3 regions of the Rummeliibacillus sp. GQ308 genome follow, and region 1 is predicted to be linked to each of the others. Evidence: riboswitches for the same ligand, from Rfam matches in the RefSeq annotation. Region 1 holds a riboswitch; each other region holds the start of a gene.

Region 1 (5,557 bases):
GTTTATCAATGCTTCAACCAAGCGAACGGTAAAGAAATTGGCATTCCTTCATATTTTGAAATCCATGATGCAGGAAATGCACTTGATTTGCTTACTGGTGAATGGGTTGATCCAGAAGATGTGGAGCTTTAATACCACATCAAGTCATAACAAAAGCATGCTGTTCTACTCAAAACAGCATGCTCCTCTATTTTCTCCGGTTCACCTTTTTATTCCTCACCATCTTGCTAGAGGGCTGCTTTCGAATCCATTTGATGAAACGTCTTATCGCTGGATCTGCACGTAATTCTGATAATGTGGATAATCGAGCTGCAATTTCGCTATTTGTATAAAGGGCATGTATTTGTTTGTGACATGGTATGCAGAGTTTGGCAGTATCACCAAAAGTACCGCCCATCTCTTTCGGAAGTAAATGATGGATGGTCACTTCCACTCCATCTCGCCCACATAGCTCACATATTGCCACCATTCTATCGCCCTTTTCTAAAGAATTTCCCTGTTACAGTTTTGATTAGTATAACTGTTGATTAGACATCTATACCCCACAAGCATACTCCTTAGCTATCCTAAATAACGATAATAAAATGATTTAGCTTCCTCAATATTCTTCGTGCCATGTATCAATGCCCGTCCGTCTTTAAATAGGACGAGACGAAAATCGCCCATTTTAAACGAAACAAGATATGGATTTCGTACGACTGAGTCCGCTTGCTTAGATAGTAGGTTTGCTACGTTTTCTAAGTCCACTGTGATTCTATGAGACGGTCGAATTTGAACCGTCTCGCGTCCACACAATACTGCTACTTTTGATTGACTTTGATGTTCTAGGTAAGGATAAGTTGGATGATCGCCACAGGATGGACAACTCTGTTTCTTTAACTGATCGACCTTGATAGAAGTATGTTGATTCTTCCATAAATCAAAGGATATAAGCTGATTCCTTAAAGAACAATCATCCTCAACTAAAATCTTTAGCGCTTCAGTGATTTGATAAGCCACTACCATTTGGACAGCGGGACTGATTATGCCTGCCGTATCACACGTTAATCCACCAATTGGCACTGTCTCCAGCAAACAATTTAAACAAGGCGTTTTCCCCGGGATAATGGAATAGCTTAATCCATAGCTTCCGGCACAAGCACCATAAATCCATGGAATGTTATATTTTTGTGCTACATCATTTAGAATCATGCGTGTGTCAAAATTATCTGTGGCATCCATTATGAGATCCACATCCCTTATAAGTTGCTCTGCTTCAGTCGCTGAAACATCTTGAACAAGACCATGGATTTCTACTTCACTATTTAACTGTGATAATCGTTTATGCGCTGCAATAGCTTTAGGTACGCGTTGCTTGGCATCTTCCTCATCGTATAATTGTTGCCTTTGAAGATTACTCCACTCTACGTAATCTCGATCAACTATAGTCAGCTTACCAACCCCCATACGTACGAGACTTTCTGCACTTCCCGTTCCGAGTGCCCCTGCACCAATTACAAGTACATGCTTTTGCCTAATTTTCTCTTGGCCTTCTTTACCGATAGGCACAAATAATTCTTGCCTTGAATAACGCTCACTCACCCGATGCTCATTCCTTCGGTTGGACTGCTAGCCGTTGCATAGTTTTTTTTCGCTATTCTACCTGCTTCATAGCCTAAGCGCCCTGCTTCGATGGCAAGCTTCATTGCTTCCGCCATTTTCACGGGATCACCAGCACCCGAAACAGCAGTATTTAAGAGGACTCCATCCGCTCCTGCTTCCATAGCAATAGCCGCATCAGATGGCGCACCAATACCTGCATCTACAATAACAGGGACAGTTGCTTGCTCAATAATAAAACTTAAATTAAGCGGGTTGATAATGCCTTGACCAGAACCTATTGGAGAAGCGCCAGGCATGATTGCATGGACGCCTAATTCTTGCAATCTTTTAGCTAGCAATACATCATCTGAGATATAAGGAAGGACAATAAATCCTTCTTTCAATAATTCTTCAGATGCCTTATATGTTTCGAACGGGTCAGGCAACAGGGTTTTTTGGCAACCGATGACTTCGACTTTAATCATGTCACATAAGCCAGATGCCTTTGCCAGCTTGGCGATGCGAACCGCTTCTGCAGCCGTAGTGGCCCCTGCTGTATTGGGTAATAGTTTATACTTCGCTAAATCTATTTTCTCCAGGAAATTCGGCTGGCTCGCCTCAAAAATATTCATTCTTCTAACGGCAAACGTAAGGATATCCGTTCCTGATACTTCCACGGCTTCTTTCTGAATATCAAAGTTTGGGTACTTTCCTGTTCCTAATAAAAGTCTTGATTGAAATTCATATGGCCCAATTTTCAACATTTCATCCACCTCCAACAAAGTGTACAATCTCTATTTTGTCGCCATCTGATACAGCTGTGTCGAAATAGCGACTTTTGTCTAAAATGTTATGATTTAATTCCATAATGAAAACCTTAGATTCTAATCCAAAGTGATGAATCACATCTGACACAACTCTTATTTGCTCGGGAACTTCTAGAGATTCACCATTTATTTGGAGTCTCATCCGCTCACTTCCTTTTACGTGTGCTAATCAATTTATTTTGATAAAGGACTTTCCGTTAACCTCAATTTTGCAGAATACTTTTTCGCTGCCTGTACTGGATTGTTTGCCAACATCACTCCTGACAAGACTGCAATCCCGCTTGCTCCTGCTTCCAACACTCGTTCTACATTCTCAAATTGAATTCCGCCAATCGCAATCACTGGAACTTTTACGTTCATAGTTAATTCCTTTAATTTTTCTAGGCCTCGTGGTTCTTTGTCCGGCTTGGATTGTGAAGGGAAGATATGGCCATATATCACATAATCTGCGCCACATTCACTCGCATATATCGCTTCTTCTACTGTGTGAACCGAACATCCTAGCCGTAATGCTGGAAAAACATCCTTCACAACCGCGATATCCAAACTATGATTAGCTAGTTGAACGCCCTTCACCTTTGTGACCGCTCCGACGTCCAGTCGATCGTTGATGATGATTTTATCCAAAGGCACACCTTCTGCCTTCAGTTGATTTACGATTTCCATTAGTTCTCTGGCAGTTCTCTGCTTTTCACGGATATGGAAAGCATCAATGAATGGATGAATATCTTTGGCGATCCGAATCATTTCAGGAATAGGCTGTCTGCCTGTCGAAACAATATGCAGCTCTCGATTCATTAGCCTCTCACCATCGAATCCTTATTCACGATTGGCCAATCTTCATGCTGATAAGCCATCTCCCAAAATGAATATTCGTATTGGCTGCTGATCATAAAATGCTCGAGCATTTGCAAGCGATCTGATTCTGTAACCCTCTCAGCAATCTCATCGATTCGCTCGATTTGCTCCACCACTTTTTCATGGAACCAATCGCCACCGTATGCAGCAATCCACTCTTGATAGATTGGTTGATTTGGCGTATTTCCCTTTAAACGCTGACCGATTTCATCATAAAGCCAATAGCATGGAAGAAGCGCTGCAATAATATCACCAATATGACCAGTAAATGCCGCTCGATATAGATGAGATGTGTACGCATAGGCAGTGGGAGCAGGCTTAAACTCAGCAATTTCAGCATCAGTAATTCCTAATTGCTTTGAAAAATTAGCATGCAGACTCAGTTCTGCTTCAGCTGTACCCTGTACATGAATAGCCATGCGAGCCGTTGTGTGCAAATCAGGTGCCTTTGCTCCCGCCAATGCCTGCACTCTGGCAAAATGAGAAAGATAATAAGAATCCTGCAACACGTAATAGCGGAAGCTTTCTAATGGCAAGCTTCCATCAGCTATCCCTGTCACAAAAGGATGCTGAAAACTTGCTTCCCAAATAGAATCTGCCTCTAGTCGTAACTGCTCTGAAAATTTCATCATAATCCCTCCAAAAATAGTGTTAGGAAAATGGAATAAAAAAACCCCACTTTCCTTTACGCAAAGAAAGTGGGTATTAGAAATTATATGTATCAAAAAATAAAATTTCTGCCGTGCCACTTCCCTACGTTGGTATAAACCAAATCAGGTTCCAAGAGTCTCAAAGTCACACTTTGATCTCAGCCATTCTAATGGCACCCCTAGTGGTAAATCATATGAAGTTTTAGTAACATTCGATATTATCTTAACATTATTGAATGGATTGTCAAGGACAGATATGGTGAAATTTAGTAACATCCCTTTCCTTAGGATTGATTGCTGTTGGGCACCTAATCACAGCACAACGTAATTTTCAATTTGAAAATCTTTATCTCTTTTTATAACCTTTTTGCGGGCGACCATATTTTACTTCATTTAGGACAGATAGGACTTAAATTGCTAACTTTCGGAAGTAAACTTGTGAAGAGCGGTTGTAAATCGGGTGGATGCGGTGGTAAATCTTCCAGGAACAGTTGTATCTCACCACCGAACGGTTGTAAATATAGGAATGCTACCGCCACTCTATTACTTACGATATGTAAACTTCCTTATATAATCCGAGCTTCTCCATAGTCCTTCTCTTTTCTAGTTAAAAATTTTATTATATTGTAGTCTCACAAGACACCCGTTATAACTAAAAAAGATTATCTCAATCACGGGCTGAGATAATCTTTTTCCTTTTTTAGGTTTGGCTATTGCTTTCTAATCAACATTCTTTACTTCAAAACCATCAATCAGCGCACGCACTTCATCCGTAGATTTCGTGTGCATCAATTGATTTCGCAATTCGCCAGCACCAGGAAATCCTTTGACATAGATCTTGAAGAAACGATGAAGTCCCGAAATGGAACGTGGCACTAGTTCTTGATATTGATCGTGCAAATCTAGCTGATATCTTAAAAGATCTAGAAGCTCCTGGCTGCTATGCTCTCTTGGTTCTTTTTCAAACGCAAACGGATTTTTAAAGATACCGCGACCAATCATGATGCCGTCTATTCCATATTGTTCAGCAAGCTCAAGACCTTTTTGTCGGTCAGGAATGTCTCCATTGATGGTAAGCATTGTGTCAGGTGCAATACGGTCACGTAATTCCTTGATTGCCGGAATCATCTCCCAATGGGCATCTACTTTACTCATTTCTTTTCTTGTTCGCAAATGAATCGAAAGGTTGGCAATATCCTGCTTCAATATATGCGCTAGCCAGTCCTCCCACTCATTTAGATCTGAGTAGCCTAGCCTTGTTTTAACACTAACAGGCAGTCCTCCTGCTTTTGCTGCTTGGATGATTTCTGCAGCTGCATCTGGTCGAAGAATAAGACCGCTACCCTTTCCTCTAGACGCTACGTTTGGAACAGGGCAGCCCATATTAATATCGATGCCTTTGTACCCCATCTCCGCCATTCCGATACTCATTTCACGGAAATACTCGGGCTTGTCTCCCCAGATATGTGCCACCATTGGCTGTTCGTCTTCCGTAAAAGTCAAACGTCCACGCACACTGTTCTTTCCTTCTGGGTGGCAATAACTATCCGTGTTTGTAAACTCGGTGAAAAATACATCCGGACGTCCTGCTTTGCTCACGACATGGCGAAATACAACATCAGTCACATCCTCCATGGGAGC
Region 2 (5,557 bases), on a different contig from region 1:
ATATCGTAGGCTGTGCCAATGCCACGTCTAGCTCGCCTTTCATAGCGCAGTTATAGGCTAGATAGTGATTCATAATTGAATTTTCACAGCCATTTGTTAAAAGCCATGCTTTTATTTCGGCTGTTATAGGCTCCAAACGCTCTACGCAAGCGATTTTGCCCCAACCATTTACTTCTTTTGCTAGCAAATATAAATTTTTATGTGGATTCTTTGTACCCTGCAAAAAAGCATCTGCTACATATAATGTAAACTCTTCATGCAATCCTATTGTGTGTAAAAGTGTTAAATCCTCTTCACAATTTGAAAAACCAAGAATCATAATACCAAATTGCATGGCATACCGATGTGACGAGTGGTGAATAAACCAAAGTGCTTCATTGTGCAATACTTCTCGATCTATCCCTTCTTCTTGTTTTAACAACTCCCGAAAGATTCCAACATATTCAGCAAATTCCTTATCTCTTACTTTTTCATAAATAGCTCTGCGGGTTTTATGGTTAGGTATATTTAATTGTTTTAACAGTAATTTCAATAATGATTTTGCGTCAGAGGAAAAGCCGTATGTATCATCTATCAGCTGGTCGGCTGCGCCAGGAGCAAAACGAATATCATCGTCTTCTAGAAAATAATAAGATTCATCCGGCAATGTTTCATTCACAACTTTACCGTTTACTTTCACCTGATTAATGATAAAGGGGAGGATAGCTTGTCGATATTCTGATGGATTGAAGTCTAATACTTCTTTTTCTTTAAAAATAGTTGTGCCATCGACTTTTATAGTACAAACATAGGAAGTAAAGCCTCCTATGTCCGCGTCAATGATATAAGTTTCACCATCTATTTCAACTTTTTCTTTTAGTTTCTTGAATGTATAGAAGTGGGAAACAAAGCTTGGATATTGAACTTGTTTCACTAATGTTTGATCTACAAATAATTGTTTTGCATGAATATCCATAACGACTTTAATTATATGTCCCTTATAGTTTGTTTCCCATTCATAATGAATGTCCTCTTTAAATTCTTCTTTAAAATTCTGCCACTCTAAACGCATGAATCGCTTAAATTTTGACATGGGTCACCTCTTTAGCTCTCTTAATATACTGTCTATCATATAATAAAAGCTTATTGGTTTGTTAAATGCATTTACCAAAAAGGTAAAATTATGCTATATTGGTTGGATTCCTTATGACATAATGATGTATATAGGAAGTAGGGACATCATCCGAAAATGAGAAGCAGAAGGGGGAGAAAGTGTGGTTACAATTGATTATTCATCCATTGCTATTATACCTGTCATAACTCTACTTTTAGCATGGTGTATCTGTGGTTACCTATTCTACCGTAACTATAAAAAACATGGAGGCGGCATTAAAATTTGGAAGGCTGTACTCGTGTTATTCGTAGGTCTTTTTTCTTTTTCTATTAACTTGAACATCTGGAGCACAGCGCTAAAAATATCCATTTTACCTTTAGGGGTATGGATTTTATACTTTATATTAAAAGGCAGAAATCGATGGAAATCATATCGCTCTTTTGCTTGGCTGGGGTTTAGCTTCAATTTCATTTTTATAGTAGCTTCACTTGTAGCAATACCCTTTCAACAATGGATTTTTCCAGACAAAAAACCAGCAACATACCTAGCGAATTTAGAAAATGCAAAATTAATCACTATTCATCCTTCAGCAAAAAAGAAGATAGTGTTAGATAGAAAGAAGCTAGCAGGGAAATTCACACATATGAAACAGCGGGAAATCTATAGCGATAAGTGGTTTTCAAGCCTATATGAGATAAGTGCCTCAGAAGCTAACAAAAAAGAAGAACATTTTCCTTATCAGCTTGTAGGAGTAAAGCCGAAATGGGGAAGTGGACTTCCATCACCAACACTGTACATAGAAAAAGACGGAAAAGGCATTTTAATAACTACACCTCAGCAACAGCTTTATTACCGTTTAAATGATCCCGTGCTAAAGGAGGAGCAATAATATGAAGAAAAGAAAAGGAATGTTTGCTCTTTTAGTAGTGATTATTGGTATTATAGGTCTATTCTATTATTATTCTTATTCAAAACCAACTCCTTTTCCAACAGAGGAAGCGCTGAAAAAGGATATAAATGAGACCTTTCCAGGGGCTAGCGTAAAAACAATACAAGATATAATCCACGTTGATGAACGCCATAAAGTGGTTCCTTTTATTTCTTTGAATAAAGACTATGGACTTAGCTATTGGATTTGGAAGAAGAATAAATGGCGAGTCGCTGAAGTGGATAATCGAGAAGAACCGATGATATGGAAGATAGAAGATGGAAAACGTCCAAAGTATGTATATGTGTGGAATATTTTTCATAAAAACAAGGTGGATTCATTTACATTTTATCTACTGAGGCAACGGGATTATATCACCTACGATAGGCAAAGTCTTTATATTCCACCAGTTCAAATGACAGAGAAAGTGCTATTGAATCATAAGACATATGGGGTTTTTTCTATTCCAGAAGATTGGGCTACGATTAAAGATTATGCTAGACCTGTTCAAACGGATTGGCTCTTCTCAAATGAGGAGGAAGGAGATTCGTTTAATTTTGGATGGAGACCGAATGTCAAGCCTGGTGTAAAAGAGCCGATTGAATTTACTAATAATGGAGAAAGCTTTTCAAACGGGGATATCATTTTACGCTTTCCGGAACGTTTCGAAAAGGGAAGTCGGGATCTTTATGAATGAGTATCGATAATCTAGGAGGTGTTTTTATGAAAATGATAAAAAATTTAAACTCAAAAGATGAAATTATGGATGCCTTTCCGGTCATGAGCCAACTCAGAACACATTTAGATATAAACACATATGTAGAATTAGTGATGGAAGCGATGGAAAAGGAACAGTATAAGCTCTATGCACTCGTTGACTCTGATGAAATAGTTGCGGTGGTCGGATTCCAGCCAATGATTACACTTTATTATGGAAGATATATATGGGTATGTGATTTAGTGACAGATACATCTAAGCGCTCGTTCGGTTATGGAGAAGAGTTGCTTGAATTTGTAGAAGCATGGGCGAAAGAATATAAGTATGAGTGTGTGGCCTTATCTTCTGGATTGCAACGTACGAAGGCACACCGTTTTTATGAAGAAAAGATGGGGTACGACAAGGTAAGTTATGTGTTTAAGAAAGAATTCTAATATGTTGTAAAAAGCTATGCTTGTTTTATCCTTGAATGGCATCCAGTTGAATGGTACGATGAATATAACTTAAATATTTGCAGGGGGACACGAAAGTGTTGAGAAGGTTTAAGCCTGACCCTTAGAACCTGACAGTTAATACTGGCGTAGGGAGCAAAGTACATATGATCGTTTTGTACAGCAGCTCTCCGTTTATGGGAGAGTTTTTTTGTACCCAACCAAATATTTTAGTGCGGGGGGACACGAAAGTGTTGAGAAGGTTAAAACCTGACCCTTAGAACCTGACAGTTAATACTGACGTAGGGAGCAGATGAAGGTATGAAATCTCTATGTCTACTCATAGGGATTTTTTGCGTCTACGTCCACTTTAAAGGAGGACGAACAGTGAGATTTGATGAAGTTGTTAGAGAAGAAGCAGATGCATATTGGGATGATAGCATGGTACACCCATTCGTGAAAGGGTTAGTACATGGCACACTGCCAATGGAGAACTTTAAATTTTATATGATGCAGGATGCCATTTATTTAAAGCATTACTCAAAAATATTGGCAATAGCAGCATCCAAATCAGAGACGAACCAGGAAATGGCCTATTATCTTGAATCAGCTAGAAGTATAAATGAAGCAGAACTTGAGCTCCACCGGATTGTTTTCAAAGAACTTCATATTGGAGAACAAGAACAAGCGGAGCTTATTCCTGCGCCAGCCAACAATAATTATATTAACCATATGTATAACGCCGTTCTAAACGAAAGCCTGCCAGTTGCATTTGCCGCGTTGCTGCCATGTCCTTGGTTATACCAAAGTATTGGTGAAGCGTATAAAGATGAAAAACCGACACAGAAGTTATACAGAGATTGGATTGAATTGTATAGCGGTAAAGAGTTTAAAGATCAACTGGACATCCAAAAGCAGATGCTCAATAAGTATGCGAAAGAACACCCAGCTGACCATCAAAAGATGAAAGCATTTTTCCAAATGAGTGCCTATTACGAATGCAAGTTTTGGGATATGGCCTGGTCTTTAGAAAATTGGAAGGAGCTTTCACCTTATGAGCTTGCTTAAAATAAATCAGAAAAATCCTTTAATCCACTGTATAACAAATTATGTAGTAGCAAATTTTACAGCAAACGGACTGCTCGCGATTGGGGCATCGCCAGTTATGGCAGATGAAATCGCAGAGGTAGGAGATATGGTTTCTGTTGCAAGTGGTTTACTTGTTAATATTGGTACCATTAATGGCCGAACAAAAGAAGCAATGATTGTAGCTGGACGCAAAGCGAATGAAGTGGGAATTCCTGTCGTTCTAGATCCGGTAGGCGTAGGCGCCACTGCCTTTCGTCGCGAGACGGTGAAGAATCTATTGAGAGAAATTAAATTTGATCTTATTCGCTGCAATACTGGAGAACTTGCAGCAATCGCAGGTGTCAATTGGGACTCAAAGGGAGTAGACAGCGGCGTAGGAGAGATGGATACCGAGCAGACAGCAAAAGCTATAGCGAAACAGTACAACTGTTTTGTTATTGTCACCGGCGAGGTGGACATTGCAACAAACGGCGAAAGTATTGATTATATAGCAGGCGGTCATGAGCTCATGACGAAGATTACGGGTACGGGGTGTTTGCTTAGCGCTATTTGTACAGCAGCCTTAGCAGTAGAAAGAAATAACCTTTCTATCTTAACCGACGTTTTGAAAGACTATAAAAAGGTTGCCGAGATGGCATGCCAGAAGGAATGGTTAGGTGCTGTTCAACAAGAAGTACTTAATCAATTGCAACAGGTTTCAGGGGGGCGAGCATAATGAATATTGCCATGACTATTGCCGGTTCTGACAGCGGTGGAGGAGCAGGTATTCAAGCAGATCTAAAGACTTTCCAGGAGCTTGGCGTTTTTGGCACATCAGCTATTACGGCATTGACTGCACAAAATACGCTAGGTGTTGAAGGTATATACCCAGCCCAACCAGAATTTGTTCAGCAGCAAATCGAATTAGTGATGAGGGATATGCCGATAAAAGCGGTGAAAACGGGCATGTTGTTTTCTGCCGAGATTATTGAAGCTGTAGCACATAGTTTGCGAGATAAAGAGACACAATTGTTAGTAGACCCAGTGATGATTGCGAAAGGTGGAGCATCTTTGCTACAACATGAGGCAGTGACTGCGCTGAAAAAATTCCTATTGCCGCGTGCAACTATTCTTACGCCAAACATACCAGAAGCAGAGGTAATAAGCGGAATCGAAATAAAAAGACCAAAAGACTTAGAAAAGGCTGCAAACGCAATGCTTGCAATGGGTGTTTCATGCGTCATTATAAAAGGCGGTCATTTAGAAGGTAAGGATGCAGTAGATACTGTATTTTTTCAAGATGGTTCGTTCTTTTCAAT
Region 3 (5,557 bases), 120 kb from region 1:
GGCACGCCATTAGTGACAATAATAGTATGTTCAAGCTGAGCAACAAGAGATTTGTCTGGCGTTACAAATGTCCAGCCATCACCTGCTTCAACAATATGCTCCGCTTTTTGTGAGATAAATGGTTCTACAGCTAAAACCATACCTTCTTTCAACATAGTACGTTCCCAAGCATCAAAATAGTTAAGAACGTGTTGTGGTTCTTCATGAAGAGAGCGTCCAATACCATGTCCTGTCAGATTCATGATGACGTTTAAGCCGTGATCACGCGCCTCACGCTCTACTGCTTTGCCGATTTGGTTTAGTTTAGAACCTGCTTTAACTTTCGTCATAGCACGTTCGAATGCACTTGATGCTACATCACAGATTTTTTGGATATCTGCATTATCCACATCTCCTACGATAAACGAAATGCCGGTATCTGCATAATAACCATCCACATGTCCAGACACATCAATGTTAATCAAATCGCCTGCTTTTAATTTATAATTGTTCGGGATGCCGTGTGCTACTTGTTCATTGACGCTTAAGCATGTGTATCCTGGAAAATCATATTCTGCTTTAGGTCCAGAAACCGCACCTTTCTCGTCAAATAGCTTTCCAGCCAAATCATCCAATTCTTTAGTCGTTACGCCTGGCTTAGCCGCTTCTTTTAAAGCCTCACGAATTTCGGCCATAGCACGGCCAGCTTTCATCAAAGCATCTATTTCTTCTTGCGTTTTTGCAATCATGTAAAACGATCCCTTCTGATTAATCTCGCTATTTAACTATACCACAAAATTCTGTGATGAAGTGAAAACCGGCTCAGTGGAGGTTTCTCTATTCCCCCTCATAACCTGCTAACCAAACAGCTACTTAGAATTTGAAAATGCGAGGTAAATTAAGTGTACTTTTCTAAATTAACATATGCGTTTCTATAAAAATAAGTGCTTGCGCTTTAAGAAAAAACCGCCGTTCAAAATGTTCGGCTCATAGGAAACAACAAAAGCAGATGGGGCTATTTTTGTAATGCAATCTCGGAAATACCTTTCCTCTTTTCTCTTGGCAATCACTTTCAAACAGAGACGTTCCCCATCTTTACCATTACCAATCCATGCTGTGACGCCAAAGCCTTCATCCCTCAATTTGCTAACCAACCCCTGCTGTTCTCTGTCAACAATCACATCAAAGATCATATAACCTAGCGCTAGTTTGCTTTCAATGAGACCACCAGAATAAACGCCTAATCCCCATCCTACGCAATAAGCTAATATATTGAGCGGACGGTCTAAATTATCCAGCACAATCTTCAACCCCATCAAATAGATAAAGACCTCAGCTACAGACATCAGTGATGCTACAATTCGATATCCTTTTATCACAAGAATCATACGCAATGTTACCAGTGTCATATAAACAATATTGATAATAATAATTAGTAAAAGCATCTCCAACAGATTCACCCCGCAATCAATTATTAGTATGTAGATTTATTACAATCCATACCCAGTCATGAAACTAAAAAAACGAATTGAGTTCCGTTACGATTCGCTAGTATTAGCAAACTATATTAAAGAAGATCGGAATAAATACGATAAAATTGTTATAGAATTTTTAGGTAATCAAATCTTATAAACTTTTAGCTTCTGCCGAAGAAGATACCTTAAAACAAGAAGGGTGGAAATTATATGAAGAATAGACTTGATCCACTAGAAGCAGCCTTACAGTTTGTTGAAAAACATTTTCATAATTGTCAGGGAGCTATCTTAGCTGGGAGTGTTGTTCGAGGACAAGCAACTGAAACTTCTGATTTAGATATCATCATATTTGACAAAAGTTTTCCTTTTTCTTATCGTGAATCCCTTATTGTATTTGGATGGAATATTGAACTGTTTGTTCATAATTTGAAGTCTTATCGTTTCTTTTTTGTAAGTGATTGTAAAGAAGGAAGGCCTACAATGCCAAGAATGGTAAGTGAGGGCAAAATTTTAAAAGATACAGGAGTATTATCGGCTATTAGAAAGGAAGCCAAAGACTTAATAGAACAAGGGCCAGAAGATTGGACAAAAGAAACAATGGACATAAAGCGATATTTTGTTACGGATGTGTTAGATGATTTAATTGGTTGTCAAAATAGAGCTGAAGGCATTTTTATTGCGAGCACACTCAGCGAATTAGTTAGTGAATTCATCCTTCGAAGTAATGGCAAATGGATTGGTACATCAAAATGGGTTTATCGTTCATTAGTTCATCATGACAAGAAACTTGCAAACGAATTTGTTGAAGCATTCGACGCATATTATAAATCAAATGATATTTGTAAGATTGTATGCCTGACTGATCAAGTCCTTCAACCATTTGGTGGAAGATTATTTGAAGGCTTCTCTTTAGGAAAATAACCTAATAAATAAAAACGCTCAGAATGTATCTGAGCGTTTGTTCATTGTATTGCTAATACCAAGACGAATTCTTAATGTAATTAGCAGTCTTCCCTCATTAATTTTTCGGGTTAGCTATTCGTGGCGCAGACTTAAAGAGCAGCGCAACGACAATAATCGTTAAAATAATAGCAGGAATCATATAAGAGCCGTTGTACACAATAGAGTACCAATATACATTTTGCTTTCCTGCATATTCAGCAAAGAACACGATTCCCGCCAATGTATGTGCTGCATATTTTAATAATCCGCCAATAAATGTTCCAATTGTTATAGCAACGATCATTTTGCCAGTTTGGCCACGTCGGTTGGCAGCAATCATCATGCCTCGCATCACACCAGCTAAGCCTACAGCTGTAAATGCAAAGAAATAATCGATGAAGCCTTGCAAAGGCGTTAACACATAGGCGCCCCCTATTAACACTTGCAATCCGCCAATTAATAGCCCTGTAACGAGTCCAGCCATTGTCCCCCAACGAAATGCCATCAGTACAATCGGAACCATTACAAGGCTAATAGAACCGCCCTGTGGCCATAGACTAAAGGACAGCTTATCCAGTACAAATCCGATCGCTGCAAATATGGCGATTTCAATCATCATTAATAAACGTTTCTTATTCAATATACTTCCTCCCGTATTTCGATGCAGCCCACTCTTGCCTAAAGCGTATTCCCGTAAACAAGTATTCCAGAAGATTTCCACCCAAATAAAAAACGACATTAGGATAGCCCTAACATCGAAATAAGTCGGTCTCTATCCACATTCCTACGCAAGCATTAACTTACAGGTTCAAAGGGTTAGAATTTCGGATTCACTCTCAGCCGCCCATTTGCGGCTCCCCTCGTGGTCGATACATCAGTATTTAATTGAACACATTTATTGTACTTGATTTGATTTTAAATTGCCATGGTAATTTTCATCTTTCTGAATCTTTCAGTGAGCCCTGTGCGTATGTATAGATATATGGAGGTGTCAAAATTGGAATTGGAAAACAATAATAACCGTGTAATCTCTTCTTTGTGTTATTTTAGTATATTTTTTGCTGGATTTATCTTGCCCGTCATCGTGTATTTTGCTGTAAAGGAACAAGAAGTGAAAAGGCATGCTAAGCGCGCCTTACTCTCTCACCTTCTTCTTCTGGTCCCTACCATTATTGGCGTCATTATATTTATGGCCGTGGTGGCTGGAGCCGGTTTTTACAGTTATTCATTTGAAACAGGGAGCCCAGATGCATCGTCCAATGATGGTATGTGGATTATGGGAGCATGGCTTATCTTTATTGTTGTAGAAGCTATCCTTTCGCTAGGCGTGTTCATTTGGAATATTGTACAAGGAATTAAAGTACTCAAAGTTTAAAATACTGTTAATATGGCTATTAGTTAAATATACACAAGCTCATCAATGAATGGAGTGCTACTATATGCAATTACGAAAAGTAATAAAAACTGTAATCAAAATCGCACCAGTTGTTTATCCAATCATCTTAAAAGTGATTGATGCAAGACATGATAAAAAAGCAATGAAAAAATAATCACTAAAAACGCCGTATTCTCTGTGGAATACGGCGTTTTTTTATATGAACTTTAAGTTGAGATTAAAAGGTATAGCAACACATAAGCATGACTACTTAAAATGCCCAGCTGCCATTGCGGAAAATAGGCTCAACTGTACCGTCTGCTAGAACGCCGTCGATATCCATTTCTCCGCTACCAATCATGAAGTCTTCATGAGTAATTGATGTATTAATACCTTTTTCTTCGAGCTCCTCTTTTGTCAGGCTGCTTCCACCTTCATAGCATGTCGGATAAGCTTCGCCAATCGCCAGGTGGTTAGAGGCATTTTCATCGAAAAGCGTATTGTAGTAAAGAATATTTGATGCAGAGATAGGCGACTCATGTGGTACAAGAGCAACTTCGCCAAGGTACTTAGAACCTTCATCCGCTTTGACTAATTCTTGCAGCAAATCATGACCAACCTCTGCTTCAGCTTTTACAATCTTTCCACCTTCGAATGTCAGCTTAAATTGATCGATAACATTACCTTGGAAAACAAGCGGTTTTGTATTCGATACAAAGCCGTTCACCCCGTATTTTGATGGCATTGTGTACACTTCTTCTGTTGGCATATTTGCTACAAACGAAGAACCAGCAGGTGTATGGCTCGCACCTGTGCACCAAATATGCTTATCTGGCAATTCAATTGTTAAATCAGTGCCAGGCGCTTTATAATGCAGCTTTTGATAACGTTTTGCGTTTAAAAGATCTGCTCGCGCATCTAGGTTTTTCAAATGTTGTTCCCAGTTGTCTACAGCATTTCCTTCACCAATATGAACCGTTTTGAAGATCGCTTCCCATAATGCTGGGAGCTGCTCTTCTTCTTTTAAATCAGAAAATACTTTTGCAGCCCATTTCTTCGATGGTACAGCAATAATAGACCACGCAATCTTGTCGTTCATCACTGCATCGCGATAGTTTTCAAGCGCTTTGCCTGATGCTTTTTGCTGTGCGGATAGTTTTTCAACTGGCACTCCCGTAAGGTTATCCGGATCTTGTGCATCAATCCACAAAAGAGCACCCCCGCGCTCAATCAACTCATCTCGTTGTTCACTGATCCAGCGTGGAAATTTAGCAAATTCATCAGCTGGTGCATTGTCGTAAAAAGCGCGGTCAATCACATCATCTGAAAAATTAACCGTTACGCGTGCAGCCCCTGCTTCATACGCTTTTTTTGCCACTAATCTTGTAAATTCAACTGTCTCTGTAGTTGTATTGATTAACATGGTTTGACCTTTTTGGATATTTGCACCCACTCTTACTGCAAGCTCAGCAAATTGTTCTAGCTTCTCTTCAAACGTCATATTATTTCCCTCTTTTCTTTGCGTGATAAGGTTTCTTCCCATCGCCCTTGTTTTTTCTGTTTGCATTTGTACCATTCGTTGAATAGCGTTTATTCCCTTTGTTAGGTTTGGCTTCTGCCTTACCCTCTTTTAATTGGCCATTTGCCCAATTTTTCTCAACTGGCTCAATTTCTAATTCTCTCATGCGTTTTAGATATGCCTGTTCTTCATGATGTGCAAGTAATGTAAGTACTTCCCCGCTATTGCCAGCTCTTCCTGTTCTGCCTGAACGGTGGATATACTGCT

The links. A riboswitch is a leader RNA that binds a small molecule or an ion and turns the genes downstream of it on or off. The one in region 1 is predicted to bind thiamine pyrophosphate.
Region 2: it holds a riboswitch for thiamine pyrophosphate, as region 1 does, so the genes downstream of both, tenA (thiaminase II) here and tenA (thiaminase II) in region 1, are expected to answer to the same signal.
Region 3: it holds a riboswitch for thiamine pyrophosphate, as region 1 does, so the genes downstream of both, thiT (energy-coupled thiamine transporter ThiT) here and tenA (thiaminase II) in region 1, are expected to answer to the same signal.

What each region holds. Positions count from the first base shown of each region.
Region 1 covers NZ_JCAXDQ010000003.1:163,824-169,380, forward strand. The annotation lists gene AC6CHJ_RS13130 (hypothetical protein) at 1-132, shown strand, start outside; gene hlpB (HNH nuclease-like protein HlpB) at 188-469, opposite strand; gene AC6CHJ_RS13140 (thiazole biosynthesis adenylyltransferase ThiF) at 562-1,581, opposite strand; gene AC6CHJ_RS13145 (thiazole synthase) at 1,578-2,345, opposite strand; gene thiS (sulfur carrier protein ThiS) at 2,347-2,550, opposite strand; gene tenI (thiazole tautomerase TenI) at 2,583-3,206, opposite strand; gene tenA (thiaminase II) at 3,206-3,895, opposite strand; TPP riboswitch at 4,000-4,107, opposite strand; gene AC6CHJ_RS13165 (tRNA dihydrouridine synthase) at 4,637-5,557, opposite strand, start outside.
Region 2 covers NZ_JCAXDQ010000005.1:121,155-126,711, reverse strand. The annotation lists gene AC6CHJ_RS15155 (hypothetical protein) at 1-1,072, opposite strand, end outside; gene AC6CHJ_RS15150 (hypothetical protein) at 1,254-1,982, shown strand; gene AC6CHJ_RS15145 (hypothetical protein) at 1,984-2,718, shown strand; gene AC6CHJ_RS15140 (GNAT family N-acetyltransferase) at 2,745-3,173, shown strand; TPP riboswitch at 3,245-3,343, shown strand; TPP riboswitch at 3,398-3,496, shown strand; gene tenA (thiaminase II) at 3,558-4,238, shown strand; gene thiM (hydroxyethylthiazole kinase) at 4,225-4,974, shown strand; gene thiD (bifunctional hydroxymethylpyrimidine kinase/phosphomethylpyrimidine kinase) at 4,974-5,557, shown strand, end outside.
Region 3 covers NZ_JCAXDQ010000003.1:41,315-46,871, forward strand. The annotation lists gene map (type I methionyl aminopeptidase) at 1-728, opposite strand, end outside; gene AC6CHJ_RS12575 (DUF2179 domain-containing protein) at 912-1,424, opposite strand; gene AC6CHJ_RS12580 (nucleotidyltransferase domain-containing protein) at 1,665-2,375, shown strand; gene thiT (energy-coupled thiamine transporter ThiT) at 2,473-3,036, opposite strand; TPP riboswitch at 3,161-3,267, opposite strand; gene AC6CHJ_RS12590 (magnetosome magnetite crystal formation protein family) at 3,394-3,771, shown strand; gene yxzF (small protein YxzF) at 3,836-3,946, shown strand; gene AC6CHJ_RS12600 (aminopeptidase) at 4,043-5,272, opposite strand; gene AC6CHJ_RS12605 (DEAD/DEAH box helicase) at 5,274-5,557, opposite strand, start outside.